3 regions of the Gordonia sp. NPDC003950 genome follow, and region 2 is predicted to be linked to each of the others. Evidence: riboswitches for the same ligand, from Rfam matches in the RefSeq annotation. Region 2 holds a riboswitch; each other region holds the start of a gene.

The links. A riboswitch is a leader RNA that binds a small molecule or an ion and turns the genes downstream of it on or off. The one in region 2 is predicted to bind S-adenosylmethionine.
Region 1: it holds a riboswitch for S-adenosylmethionine, as region 2 does, so the genes downstream of both, ACWETB_RS09820 (bifunctional o-acetylhomoserine/o-acetylserine sulfhydrylase) here and ACWETB_RS17340 (aminotransferase class V-fold PLP-dependent enzyme) in region 2, are expected to answer to the same signal.
Region 3: it holds a riboswitch for S-adenosylmethionine, as region 2 does, so the genes downstream of both, ACWETB_RS02445 (LLM class flavin-dependent oxidoreductase) here and ACWETB_RS17340 (aminotransferase class V-fold PLP-dependent enzyme) in region 2, are expected to answer to the same signal.

What each region holds. Positions count from the first base shown of each region.
Region 1 is NZ_JBSGIT010000009.1:45,469-49,635, forward strand. Features, by position in the region: gene ACWETB_RS09810 (MFS transporter) at 1-148, opposite strand, end outside; gene ACWETB_RS09815 (cutinase family protein) at 265-1,944, opposite strand; SAM riboswitch class IV at 2,148-2,265, shown strand; gene ACWETB_RS09820 (bifunctional o-acetylhomoserine/o-acetylserine sulfhydrylase) at 2,328-3,656, shown strand; gene metX (homoserine O-acetyltransferase MetX) at 3,686-4,167, shown strand, end outside.
Region 2 is NZ_JBSGIT010000020.1:21,341-25,507, reverse strand. Features, by position in the region: gene ACWETB_RS17350 (O-succinylhomoserine sulfhydrylase) at 1-499, shown strand, start outside; gene ACWETB_RS17345 (isochorismate synthase) at 1,501-2,586, opposite strand; SAM riboswitch class IV at 2,678-2,791, shown strand; gene ACWETB_RS17340 (aminotransferase class V-fold PLP-dependent enzyme) at 2,808-4,127, shown strand; gene ACWETB_RS17335 (hypothetical protein) at 4,124-4,167, shown strand, end outside.
Region 3 is NZ_JBSGIT010000002.1:155,990-160,156, reverse strand. Features, by position in the region: gene ACWETB_RS02455 (SDR family NAD(P)-dependent oxidoreductase) at 1-94, shown strand, start outside; gene ACWETB_RS02450 (NAD(P)/FAD-dependent oxidoreductase) at 99-1,469, opposite strand; ZMP/ZTP riboswitch at 1,492-1,571, opposite strand; SAM riboswitch class I at 1,708-1,791, shown strand; gene ACWETB_RS02445 (LLM class flavin-dependent oxidoreductase) at 1,798-2,931, shown strand; gene ACWETB_RS02440 (ABC transporter substrate-binding protein) at 2,931-4,167, shown strand, end outside.

The DNA.
Region 1 (4,167 bases), on a different contig from region 2:
TCGTCCCGATGCCGAACCCGCCGAGAGCCATCGCCAGGATCGCCCACCGGATCGGACGGGCGGGCGAGGGCGGCGCGCTCGCCGAGGTCTCCGAGGGTGAGGAGGACTCGACGACGGAGTCGGCAGGCGTGTGGACGGACTCGGGCATAGGTCCACCAACCACCGCGCGGGCGCCGAGGATTCCCATTCGGCGGCGTGAGGTCGTTCACATGGCAAACGGCGCGCGCCGCACGGAGCCGAGCGCCCGAGGCGGGCGTCGTCGGGTCAGCCGACGCCGACCGGTTCCTTCGAGGCGTCGACTGCCGCGGCGTCGGCGGTGGGCACGGCGCCGGCGCTGCCCGTGGTCTCGGGCGTGGGCGACGGAGTAACCGACGGCGTGGGGTCAGCGGTGGGCTCCGGCGTGGCCGGCGGCGTCGCGCTCCCGGTGGGCTCCGGCGTGGCCGGCGACGTGGCACTACCGGTGGGCTCCGGCGTGGTCGGCGGCGTCGTCTCGCCGGTTGTCACCGGCGTCGCCGGTGAGTCCGGCACCACCTCTCCCGGAGCGGACGTATCGCCGCCGTCGAGGCTCCCCTTCGTGCCGTCGGTCTGCGCGTCGCCGCTGCCTTGGGCCTCATCCTCGGTCTCCCCCGCCGACAGCGCGCTGACGCCGTACGACATCGCGGCCACCGGCGACGAGGACAGCGCCGCCGTCGACTGCGACGACGAGTCGGGGCCCCACGGCACCGTGGTGATGCCCTCGACGATCCGTTCAGCCCAGTACCGGACGAAGTTCACCGGCAGCAGCACGATGCTCGTCGCACTCGCCGCGAGCGCCACCACGCCCTGCTTGAACAGTGCCGAATCCCACTGCAGCACACCGTTGAGGGTGTCCTGGAAGTCGAACAGGTTGGGCAGGTAGGCGCCGTAACCGAGCTCGGGCAGCGGTGGCAGCCAGTCCATCACCCAGCGGATCGGGACCTGGAAGTCGGACAGGGTGATTCCGATGATGTCCGGGAACCGGAACCGGTACGGCAGCAGATCGGGCACCGACCAGTCGAGGCCCAGCGCGTCGACGAGGTTCTGCACGATGATGGCCGACGATGACGGCGACGAGATGGTGCACGTCTGCACATTCTCGAGGGTGCCGGTCTGCGTGCACGTCATCTCACCGTCGACCGGCCCCAAATCCCAGATCACGTAGTCGCCGGGGTATTGATACATGTGATACGGGTACTGATTGTGTTTGACCCAGTACCCGAAGAAGTCGTCGACGACGCCGATCGGGTCGTGCAGCACATCCGGTAGGTCGCAGATCGGATCGCCCTCGATGCAGTAGGTGGTCACCGGCAGGCCGCCGTAATCGGTGCCGCTACGCGGACCCGACATGGTCAGGCCGGGGATGACCCCGACGAGGGCCGATTCGATGCCCTGCCCCCACAGGGTTCCCACCATCCGGGGATCGGAGTAGAGCTCACCGGTGACCCTGCTCGAATCGATGACGGTACCGTCCTCGAGCGGGCGGTTCTGTCCGATGTCGGTGAGGACGTCGCCGGCGATTCGCGCGCCCTGGGAGTATCCGACGATCGCGACCTTCTTGGTTCCATCCGCATCGCATGCCTGCTGGTAATCGGCCACCGCCCGCTCGAGGTTCGCCGCACCCTCGGCCTCGCTGGCGTTGTAGCCGACCGAACCGAGGGGCCAGATGGTCGCCGAATACGGCACCTGAACGATCTCGTAACCTTGGGCTCCGTACCGCTGGTTGATGCCGAGCAGGTAGCTGTCGGGGTTCCACGTCCCGCCGACGACAAACACCGCACCGGGACCGGTGCACGTGTACGGACTGTCATCGGCGAGCGCCACCCCACGCCCCAGAAATGTCGCCGTCACCAGCGATGCCGCCACCGCGCCCACGCCGACCGTGAGAGCTGCGAGTCGAATGCGACGTCGGTCCCCGAACCCTGCCATAGCGTGCAGCGTAGGCCGATGTCCAGTAGTGGATATCGAAAACCGGCCTCACGATCCACAATTCCTCCGGCCGGAGGACACCACCGCGCTCTCGAGCGCACCGCGCGGTGCCGTTTCGATGGCCACTGCGCCCGCCACCGTTCCAACCATCGTGAGCAGGAGGGTTATCAGCCCGGCGTGGCCGTGCTATATCCTTGTCGCCAGGTCATGAGCATCAGCGACAAGCCCCGGCTTGCTGATCGGCAACCCTCCAACCGCGGTGGGGTGCTCCGGGTGATGACCGGGTTGTGGGACGCAGTGCGTCCCCGGCAAGCGCGGGTCCGAAGGTCGGACCCCATCAGGGTTCCAGTAACCCTGCCGACCGTAGAAAGTGATCTATTTCCATGTCTGACGCAGCCAACGACGGCACCGTGAATCCTGTGGACACCTGGAGCTTCGAGACCAAACAGATCCATGCGGGTCAGAGCGCCGACGCCACCACCAACGCTCGCGCGCTGCCGATCTACCAGACCACGTCGTACACCTTCAACGACACCACCCACGCCGCCAACCTGTTCGGGCTGGCCGAGCCGGGCAACATCTACACCCGCATCATGAACCCGACCCAGGACGTCGTCGAGCAGCGCCTGGCCGCTCTCGAGGGCGGTGTCGCCGCACTTCTCGTCGCGTCGGGGCAGGCCGCCGAGACCTACGCCATCCTCAACATCGTCGAGAACGGCGGGCACGTGGTGTCGAGCCCGCGGCTCTACGGCGGCACCTTCAACCTCTTCCACTACACGCTGCCCAAGCTCGGCGTCGAGGTCTCCTTCGTCGAGGACCCGGAAGACCTCGAGTCGTGGCAGGCCGCCGTGCGGCCCAACACCCGGGCCTTCTACGGCGAGTCGATCTCGAACCCGAACAACGAGATCCTGGACATCGCAGGCATTTCCGAGGTCGCGCACCGCAACGGTGTGCCGCTGATCGTCGACAACACCGTCGCCACCCCGTACCTGCTCAACCCGCTGGCGCACGGCGCCGACATCGTCGTGCACTCGGCGACGAAGTACATCGGTGGACACGGCACCGCGATCGGCGGCGTGATCATCGACGGCGGTACCTTCGACTGGCGGGTGCAGCGTGACGGGGTCGACCTGTTCCCCGGCTTCACCACCCCCGACCCGAGCTACCACGGCGCGGTGTTCGCCGATCTCGGCGCGCCCGCCTACGCCCTCAAGGCCCGCGTGCAGTTGCTGCGTGACACCGGTGCGGCGATCTCGCCGTTCAACGCCTTCCTGCTCGCCCAGGGCCTGGAAACCCTGAGCCTGCGCATCGAACGGCACGTCGCCAACGCACAGCGCGTCGCCGAGTTCCTCAACGACCATCCGCAGGTCTCCTCGGTCGCCTACGCCGGCCTGTCGTCGTCGCCGTGGTACGCGCGCGGACAGCAACTGGCACCCAAGGGCCAGGGCGCGATCATCGGCTTCGAGATCGTCGGCGGTGTCGACGCGGGCAAGCGTTTCGTGGAGGCCCTGACGCTGCACAGCCACGTCGCCAACATCGGTGATGTGCGTTCGCTGGTCATCCATCCCGCCTCGACCACCCACAGTCAGCTCACCCCCGAGGAGCAGCTGGCCGCGGGTGTGAACCCCGGTCTGGTCCGCCTGGCCGTCGGCATCGAGGGCATCGACGACATCCTGGCCGACCTCGCCCAGGGTTTCGCCGCCGCACAGTAATTCGGACTCGAGACAGGAGCACACACCCCGTGTCGGTGAGCATCGACCCCCAGGCCTCCGCGGCGCATCAACCCGAGTGGGAGCAGGTCCCCGACGGGCAGATGGTCCGCATGCGGGTGGGGTCGTTGGCTCTGGACAACGGGGAGGTGCTCGACGACGTCACCCTGGCGTTCCAGCGCTGGGGGACGTTGTCACCCGAACGCGACAATGTGGTCCTCACCCTGCATGCGCTGACCGGTGATTCCCATGTCACCGGACCCGCGACCGACGAGCAGCCCTCCCCCGGATGGTGGGACGGCCTGATCGGTCCGGGTGCGGCGATCGACACCGACGAATGGTGTGTGATCTCGGCGAACGTGCTCGGCGGGTGCCGCGGTTCGACCGGTCCGTCCTCGCCGGATCCCCAAGGGCGGCCATGGGGTTCACGCTTCCCGCAGATCACCGTGCTCGATCAGGTGCGGGCCGAGGCCACCCTCCTCGAGGCGCTCGACATCCGCAGCATCGGTGCGGT
Region 2 (4,167 bases):
GGTGCAGACGCTGATGCGTCACACCGGTCCTGCGTTGAGCCCGTTCAACGCGTGGACGCTGGTGAAGGGTCTGGAGACCCTACGCCTGCGCGTCGACGCGTCGGTCGCCTCGGCACTGCGAATCGCGCAGTTCCTGGAGGACGATCCGCGGGTGGGGTGGGTCAAATACCCGTTCCTGCAATCACATCCGCAGTACGAGCTCGCCAAGGAGCAGATGTCCGGTGGCGGCACCGTCGTCACCTTCGAGTTGGCCGAAATGGGCGGTGTCAAGGGCAAGAAACGCGCCTTCGACGTGCTCAACGCACTCCGCGTCATCGACATCTCGAACAACCTGGGCGACTCCAAGTCACTGATCACCCACCCCGCGACCACCACCCATCGGGCGATGGGACCCGAGGGTCGGGCGGCGATCGGGTTGGGTGACTCGGTGGTTCGGCTGTCGGTGGGCCTCGAGGGCATTGACGACCTCCTCGGCGACCTGGATCAGGCACTGGGCTGACCGATGTGGCCGCGGTTTGCGGTCGCGCAGCAATCTGGCAGGTCGTGTGCACGGCACCGCAAGGGTGGACCGGCATCGTGGAAGACGTCAGAGAGAAACGCACACAGCGGATCTCACGTCTATGAACACAGGAGTTCATCATGCCCGCACCTCGCCGCAACAACAATCCCGTCCGCGTCCAGCGTCGTCGCCGCGTGCGTCGCTACGACCCGCGCAGCCGTCAGTGGCTGTGGATGTGGATCTGATCGGCTGGCCTCGGTCGATATGCAACGGCCCCACCCGGGAGTTCCGGGTGGGGCCGAGGTGCGTGAAAGTGGTTCTGGTTCAGGTGAACTCGTCTGTGCTCTTCCGGGTGTATCCGGCGGGCGTCGAGCCAGGGCTTCGCCGCAGTCAGCGGATCGGCGGTCGATGGCGCAGCGTCGTGCCGATGCGTTGATCGCGTTGACCCAGGGGCAGGACCGATTGGCGGTCGGTCTCCGGTGTGTGAGGAGCAACGCGATTCCGACGTGGTTCCTGGCGGTGCTCGCACTGACGATGGCATGGGCGAGGATCCAGCATATCCTGCGATCCCAGTCGACGCACCTGTGGTCGCCGGCACAGAGTTGGCCTCCGCCCAGCCGGGTTCCGCCCAGTCGGGGTCCGCCCAGCCCGATCCGCAGCAAGCTGTTTGTGTACTGGTCCCGAACACCGCGCCCCACCGCCGCTACCTGTGCCGCCGCCCGCGCATCGATCTTCGTGGTCGCCGACCAATCCACCCGGGACGCTGAGGATGACGAACCCGGCTATCTCGACGGGTACGGCGTCATCGATGCCGACTCGGTGCGCGCCCTCGACAATCGGGAGTTCACCTGCCGCGTCGGGGTGTCCCGAGAACTCGCGATGCAAGGCGGGAAAGGGCGCCCACTCGACGGGAAAGGGCACCCACTCGACGGGAAAGGGCACCCACTCGACGGGAAAGTGCGCCCACTCGACGGGAAAGGGCGCCCACTCGACGCGGCGAGTCAGTCCTCGATACCCAACGCCCGCAATACCGTTAGGAGTTTCGCGGTGGTCTCGGCGAGTTCGGCATCGGGGTCGGAGTCGGCGACGATGCCGCCACCCGCCCAGCTGCGGAAGGAACGGAGGTCGGGCTCGAGTTCCAGGCACCGGATGGTCACCATCCATTCGCCGTTGCCGGCCGCGTCGGCCCACCCGACCGCACCGGCGTACAACCCGCGCGGTTCCTCGTGTGCGCGAATGAATTCCGTGGCCACCTCGCTCGGTGTGCCGCCGACCGCCGGTGTCGGACTCAGCGCGATCGCAAGATCCAGGGCGCCGACGGCGTCGTCGTCGAGTATCGCCCGGATCGGGGTCGCCAGATGCCACATCTCGCCGGTCGACAACAACTGCGGCTCATCGGGGATCGCGAGTTCGCGGCACAACGGTGCCAAGCGATCCCGGAGGTGCTCGACGACGAACGCGTGCTCGCGGTGATCTTTCTCCGACGCCGCGAGCTTCTCGCGGGACTCCCGGTCGGCCTCCGGATCGGCCGAGCGCGGCGCCGAACCGGCGTATGGCCGGCACGTCACCTCGCGACCGTCCTTGCGCAGCAACAGTTCCGGGCTCGCGCCGAGCAGCCACGAGGTGCCGGTGTCGACGGCAAAGGCGTTGTGTTCGCTGTTGCCGCCGGCGAGTGCGGCCAGCAGCCCGTCGACCGTGACCGGCGAATCCAGTTGAGCCCGAATCATTCTGGCGAGGACGACCTTCGCCAATGCGCCGGAGGCGATCGCCGACAACGCGGCACGCACCCGATCACGATGGGTGGCCGAATCGGGAATCTGCTCCGACGAAATCAGCGTCCGGCGCGGTGGTCGGCTCCCGGCGAGCGGAGTCGGTTCATGGGACAGCGTCACCGGCTCGAACAGCGCCGACGGGGCCGAGGGATCGAAGGCCACCGCCCCGACGACCGCATCGACGGCGCCGCTGCGCAGCCGGGTCGCGGCGTCGTCGGCGTCGGCGAATCGCGTCCGCACGCCGCGCGCTCGCACCGTCCCGTGCGGCCGCGACAGGACGAACGGTGACGCGGCGTGGGTATCGGAGACGGGCACCCAACCAACTTAGGCGACGACGGGCCGCGGCCTTTCGCTCACGCTGAGTGAAAATTGACACCCTTGCGCGCCGTAGGCCACCCTTGGTGCAGGTCATGAGTGCCAGCGACAAGCCCCGGCTAGCTGGCCGGCAACCCTCCTCCGCGGTGGGGTGCTCCGGGTGACGACCTGGCCGTGTACCGACCGGGCACGGCAAGCGTGGATTCCAAGGAGCCTTTGCGATGACTGCTGTCGCCACCACCACTGATTGCCGCAACGACTGCGCGGTGCAGTCCGATGCCGCCGACCTGTCGACCATCGGACCGCTGACCTCGGTCGTCGGTGCCGCCGAACTCGTCCCGCTGACCAGCGGTGATCAGATCCGCTACGCCAACTTCGACTACGCGGCCAGCGCGCCCGCCCTCACCGCCGTCGCCGACGCCGTCGCGGCGTCGGTGAGTCAGTACGCCAGCGTCCACCGCGGCGCCGGCCACCTGTCGCAGGTCACCACCCGCCGCTACGAGCAGTGCCGGGACACCGTCCGACGTTTCGTGCGTGGCCGCACCGACGACACCGTCGTCTTCACCCGCAACACCACCGACGCGATCAACCTGGCCGCCCACTGCACCCCCGGTGACGTCGTCGTTCTCGACATCGAGCACCACGCGAACCTGCTGCCGTGGGTGTCCCGTGACAACGGGACCGCGCGCATCGTCTCGGCGTGCGACACCCTCGAGGACACCCTGGCCGCGCTCGACGCCGAACTCGCCGCGGCGCCGGCCGCCCTGCTCGCCGTCACCGCGGCATCCAACGTCACCGGCGAGGTGCTGCCCATCTCGCGGCTGGCCTCGATCGCCCACCGCCACGGTGCCCGCATCCTCGTCGACGCCGCGCAACTGGTGGCACACCGACCGGTGTCGATCGTCAGTCACGGCATCGATTACCTCGTCTTTTCCGGCCACAAGCTCTACGCACCCTTTGGATCCGGAGTCCTCATCGGTCGCAGCGACTGGCTCGACGCCGCCGACCCGTACCTTGCCGGCGGCGGGGCGTCGGCGCAGGTGAGCCTCGTCGACGGACCCGACGAGAACTGCGCCTCGACCGCCTGGCACTCGGGTGCCGCGCGGCATGAGGCCGGCTCACCGAATGTGTTGGGCGCCATCGCCATTGCCGCCGCCTGCGATGCCATCGTCGATCTCGGATTCGAACTGATCGGCCTGCATGAGGCGGAACTGCGCGCCCGTCTGGACGCCGGACTGGCCGGCGTCGCCGACGTGACGCCGCTGCGGATCTTCTCCGACGACCTCGATCGCGTCGGCATCGCCGGCTTCTCCGTCGACGGACACACGCCGCGCGCCGTCGCCGAGTACCTCAGCGATCATCACGGAATCGGCGTGCGCGACGGCAAGTTCTGCGCGCATCCGCTGCTGGCCCGACTCGGACACACCGACGGCGCGGTCCGCGCGAGCTTCGGTCTCGGTACCGATTCCGCCGACGTCGATCGGCTCGTCACCGCACTCTCCGAACTCACCCGCACTACTCCCGGAAAGGCACAGCCATGACCGCCGAACTCTCCGACGTCCGCATCAGCATCGGCCGCCC
Region 3 (4,167 bases), on a different contig from region 2:
ACGCATTGCTCCCGCCGCCCTGCGGACGGTGCTGCCGGTCCTCGATTACCTCTCGGCACCCACCGCGGACCGCGCGATGGGCTCCATCACCTGAGAGATCAGGCCGCGAGGTCGTGTGACAGCCGATCGATCGCCGCCCGCGCGAACACCTGTTGCTCGGTGACCGCCAACTGATCACGGTTGCGGGAGGTGAAGGCCAGGGTCCAGTCGATGAACGTGATGAACCGATTGCGGAATCCCACCAGGTACAGCAAATGCAGGAACAGCCACCCCAGCCAGGCGAAGAAGCCGGAGAACTCGACGGCCCGTGAGGTGCCCGGGATGGGTACCCGTGCGACCGCGCAGTGCCGGGCGACGGTCGCCATCGACCCCTTGTCCCAGTAGGCGAACGGCTTTCGGTCGCGGTAGGTGCCATTGATCCGGGCGACGACGGCGTCGGCGGCGTACCGCCCGGACTGATTGGCGGCCGGGGCCTGACCGGGGACGCCGTCGACGGCCATCATGTCACCGATCACGAACACCTCGGCATGGCCGGGGATGGTCAGGTCGGGTTCGACGCGCACCCGACCCGCGCGGTCGAGTTCCACCCCGCACTGCTCGGCGAGCTGTCGGCCGAGCGGACTGGCCGCAACCCCCGCCGACCACACCTTGCACTGACTCTCGATGCGACGCGTCGAACCGTCGGCATGGCGCACCACGAGTCCGTCGTAGTCCATGTCCACGACCATCGCACCGAGTTGCACATCGACTCCCAGTGCGCGCAAATGCTTCTCGGCCCGGGAACCCAACCGTTCACCGAACGGCGGCAACACCGCCGGTGCGGCGTCGAGCAGGATCACCTTGGCCTGCGTCGAGTCGATGGACCGGAAGGCGCCGCGCAGCGTCGTGCCGGCCATCTCCGCGATCTGACCGGCCATCTCGACCCCGGTGGCCCCGGCTCCGATCACCACGAACGTCAGCAGGCGATCACGCTCGATCGGGTCGGTGGACAGTTCGGCCTGCTCGAACGCCCCGAGGATGCGGCCGCGCAACTCGAGTGCGTCGTCGACGGTCTTGAGGCCCGGCGCGAACTCCGCGAAATGGTCGTTGCCGAAATAGGATTGGCCCGCACCGGCGGCAATGATCAGACTGTCGTACCGAGTGGTGGTGACACGTCCGAGCATGCGCGAGGTCACCGCACGATTCTCCAGGTCGATGGCCTCGACATCGCCCAGGGCCACCGTCACATTCCGTTGGTTGCGAAGAATCACCCGCACCGGCGGTGCGATCTGGCCCTGTGAGATCACCCCGGTGGCGACCTGGTACAGCAACGGCTGGAACAGATGATGAGTCGTGCGTGCAATCAGGGTGATGTCGACGTCGGCATGCTCGAGTCGACGAGCGGCGGCCAGCCCGCCGAACCCCGATCCGATGATGACGACATGGTGCCGGCGGGTCCTGCCGCCGGTAACCGGTACGCGCTGGGTCATGGCACGTTTCCTTCTGGTATGGAATCGACACCCAGGCGGACGATGTCGGGAAACGGTGCTCCTTGCCGGTGGACTCCGGCTGCGCCAGTCGCACAACCGACGATAGCCCATCGAGCAACCGGTGGCGAGGCCGATTTAAATTCTTCGGCGCGAGATAATCGTCGCCGCATTCGGGCGTGGACGGCGCCCGTCTCGACATTCTCTTTGCCTGTCTCAACATCACGGGCCTACGGTGAATCGACCATCTGGAGCGACCGAGAGACCCGGCTCGTCGACGTCGCAGCAACCCGCCCCAGGGTGCTAACGCCGGGATCGATGGGAGACCCCCGTGACGTTTCGTGACCATGCCCCGCTGTCGGTGCTCGATCTCGCACCGATCAGCGAGGGTGCCGATCCTGCTGCTGCGCTGCACAATACGATCAATCTTGCGCAGCACGCCGAGCAGTGGGGGTACCACCGCTACTGGGTGGCCGAACACCATTTCGCGGCCGTCGCGAGTTCGGTGCCGGCGTTGCTCATCGGTCAGATCGCGGCCGCGACCCGATCGATCCGCGTCGGGTCGGCGGCGGTGCAGGTCGGGCAGACGACGGCGGTGTCGGTGGCCGAGTCCTTCGGGATGCTCGACGTGTTCCACCCGGGCCGAATCGATCTGGGGCTCGGCCGATCCGGACAGCGACGCGCTGAGGCGGTGGCAACACCCGCGGGCCCGGTCGCGATTCCCGCACCGAGCGCGAGTCGGCTCGTCGACGGGGTGGTGATCCCTGAACCTGTCGATGTGACTGCGCTACTGGCACATTCGCCTCTCGCACGCAGCTTCGAGGTGTTGACGCAGCCGGGTGCGCAGCCACCGCACTTCGACGAGCAGGTCGACGACATCCTGTCGCTCCTCGACGGCACCTACACCAGTCCGTCGGGTCAGCAGCTGCATGCGGTTCCGGGTGAGGGAGCCGACGTGCAGGTGTGGATCTTCGGCAGCAGCAAGGGGCAGAGCGCTCACGTCGCCGGTGCCCGCGGACTCCCGTTCGCGGCCAACTACCACGTCAGCCCCGGCACCACCCGCGAAGCGGTCGCGGCGTACCGGCAGGCGTTCCGCCCGTCGTCGGTGTTGGACGAACCCTATGTGGTGGTGTCCGCCGACGTGGTGGTGGCCGACGACGACGACACCGCGCGGCATCTGGCCAACGGCTACGGGCGGTGGGTGCACAGCATCCGCACCGGCCACGGCGCCATCGAGTACCCCGACCCGGCGACGGCGCAGCCGCTGCCCGCCGACGAGCTGGCACTGGTCGCCGATCGGCTCGAGACCCAGTTCGTCGGCTCACCCGACACCGTCGTGCAGCGGCTCGCTGCACTCGGGCGCCTCACCGACGCCGACGAACTCGTCATCACCTCGGTCACCCATGACCATGCTGACCGGCTGAGGTCGCATGAGCTGCTCGCCAAGGCGTGGGGGCTGATCTGATGAAGCGCATCGCTGTCACTGCGAAACCGGCCGTCTCCACACTCGCCGTGGTGGCCGTGGCCGGTGTGCTCACCGCCTGCGGTTCTGGGTCCTCGGGCTCCGACGACGCCGGACCGCCGGTGCCGGGAGGCACCCTGCGCTACGGACTCTCCGACGCCCCCACATGCTCGGACCCGGCCCAGAGCGGCACCAACCAGACGATCTATGTCACCCGGCAGGTCGTCGATTCACTCACCGATCAGGACCCGGGTGATGGCAAACTCAAGCCCTGGCTCGCCCAGAGCTGGGAGGTGAGCCCGGATGCGCGGACCTTCACCTTCCACCTCAAGCCCGGTGTCACCTTCAGCGACGGCACCCCGCTCACCGCCGAATCCGTCAAGGAGAACTTCGACGCCATCGTCGGGCCGCTCGGCGCGGCCAAGGCACCGTTGGCGGCGACCTACCTCGGCGGATACGCCGGCACCACCGTCGTCGCTCCGCTGACCGCGCGGGTGGCGTTCGGTGCCCCCAATGCGCAGTTCCTGCAGGCCACCTCGACTCCACAGTTGGGGATTCAGTCCGACACCACCGTCGCCGCAACGCCGGAGGAGAGGTGCCAGGGCACCAACATCGGATCAGGACCGTTCGTGTATTCGGGCTGGGCGCAAGGCAAGTCGGCGTCACTGCGCAAACGCACCGGATACCGCTGGGGATCGTCGGTATTCGGTCACGCCGGTGACGCCTACGTCGACGGCATCGACTTCACGGTGATCGGGGAGTCCGGGGTGCGCACCGGATCGCTCGCCTCCGGGCAGCTCGACGCGATCAGCGACGCCCTGCCCAACGACAAGCCGCAGATCACCGCGGCCGGTGGACAGGTCCTCACCGCGGTGAACCCGGGTGTACCGTTCGGGTTGCAGCCCAACGTATCCCGTGGTGTCCTCGCCGACGCCGCGGTGCGGCGCGCACTGCTGCCGGCGATCAACCGGCAGGAGTTGGTGACCACCGTCCTCGACGACGACTTCCATCCCGCCACCGGAGTCCTGGCGTCCAACACCCCCGGATACTCGGACTCCTCGGCCGAGTTGCGCTTTCAGCCGGACACGGCGAAGAAGATTCTCGAGGACGCCGGCTGGAGGGCCGGCGCCGATGGAATCCGGACCAAGGACGGACAACGCCTGAGCTTCTCGGTGCTCTACAGTCCGGTGTTCGCCGGCAACCAGGCCATCCTCGAACTCGTCCAGCAGCAACTGAAGA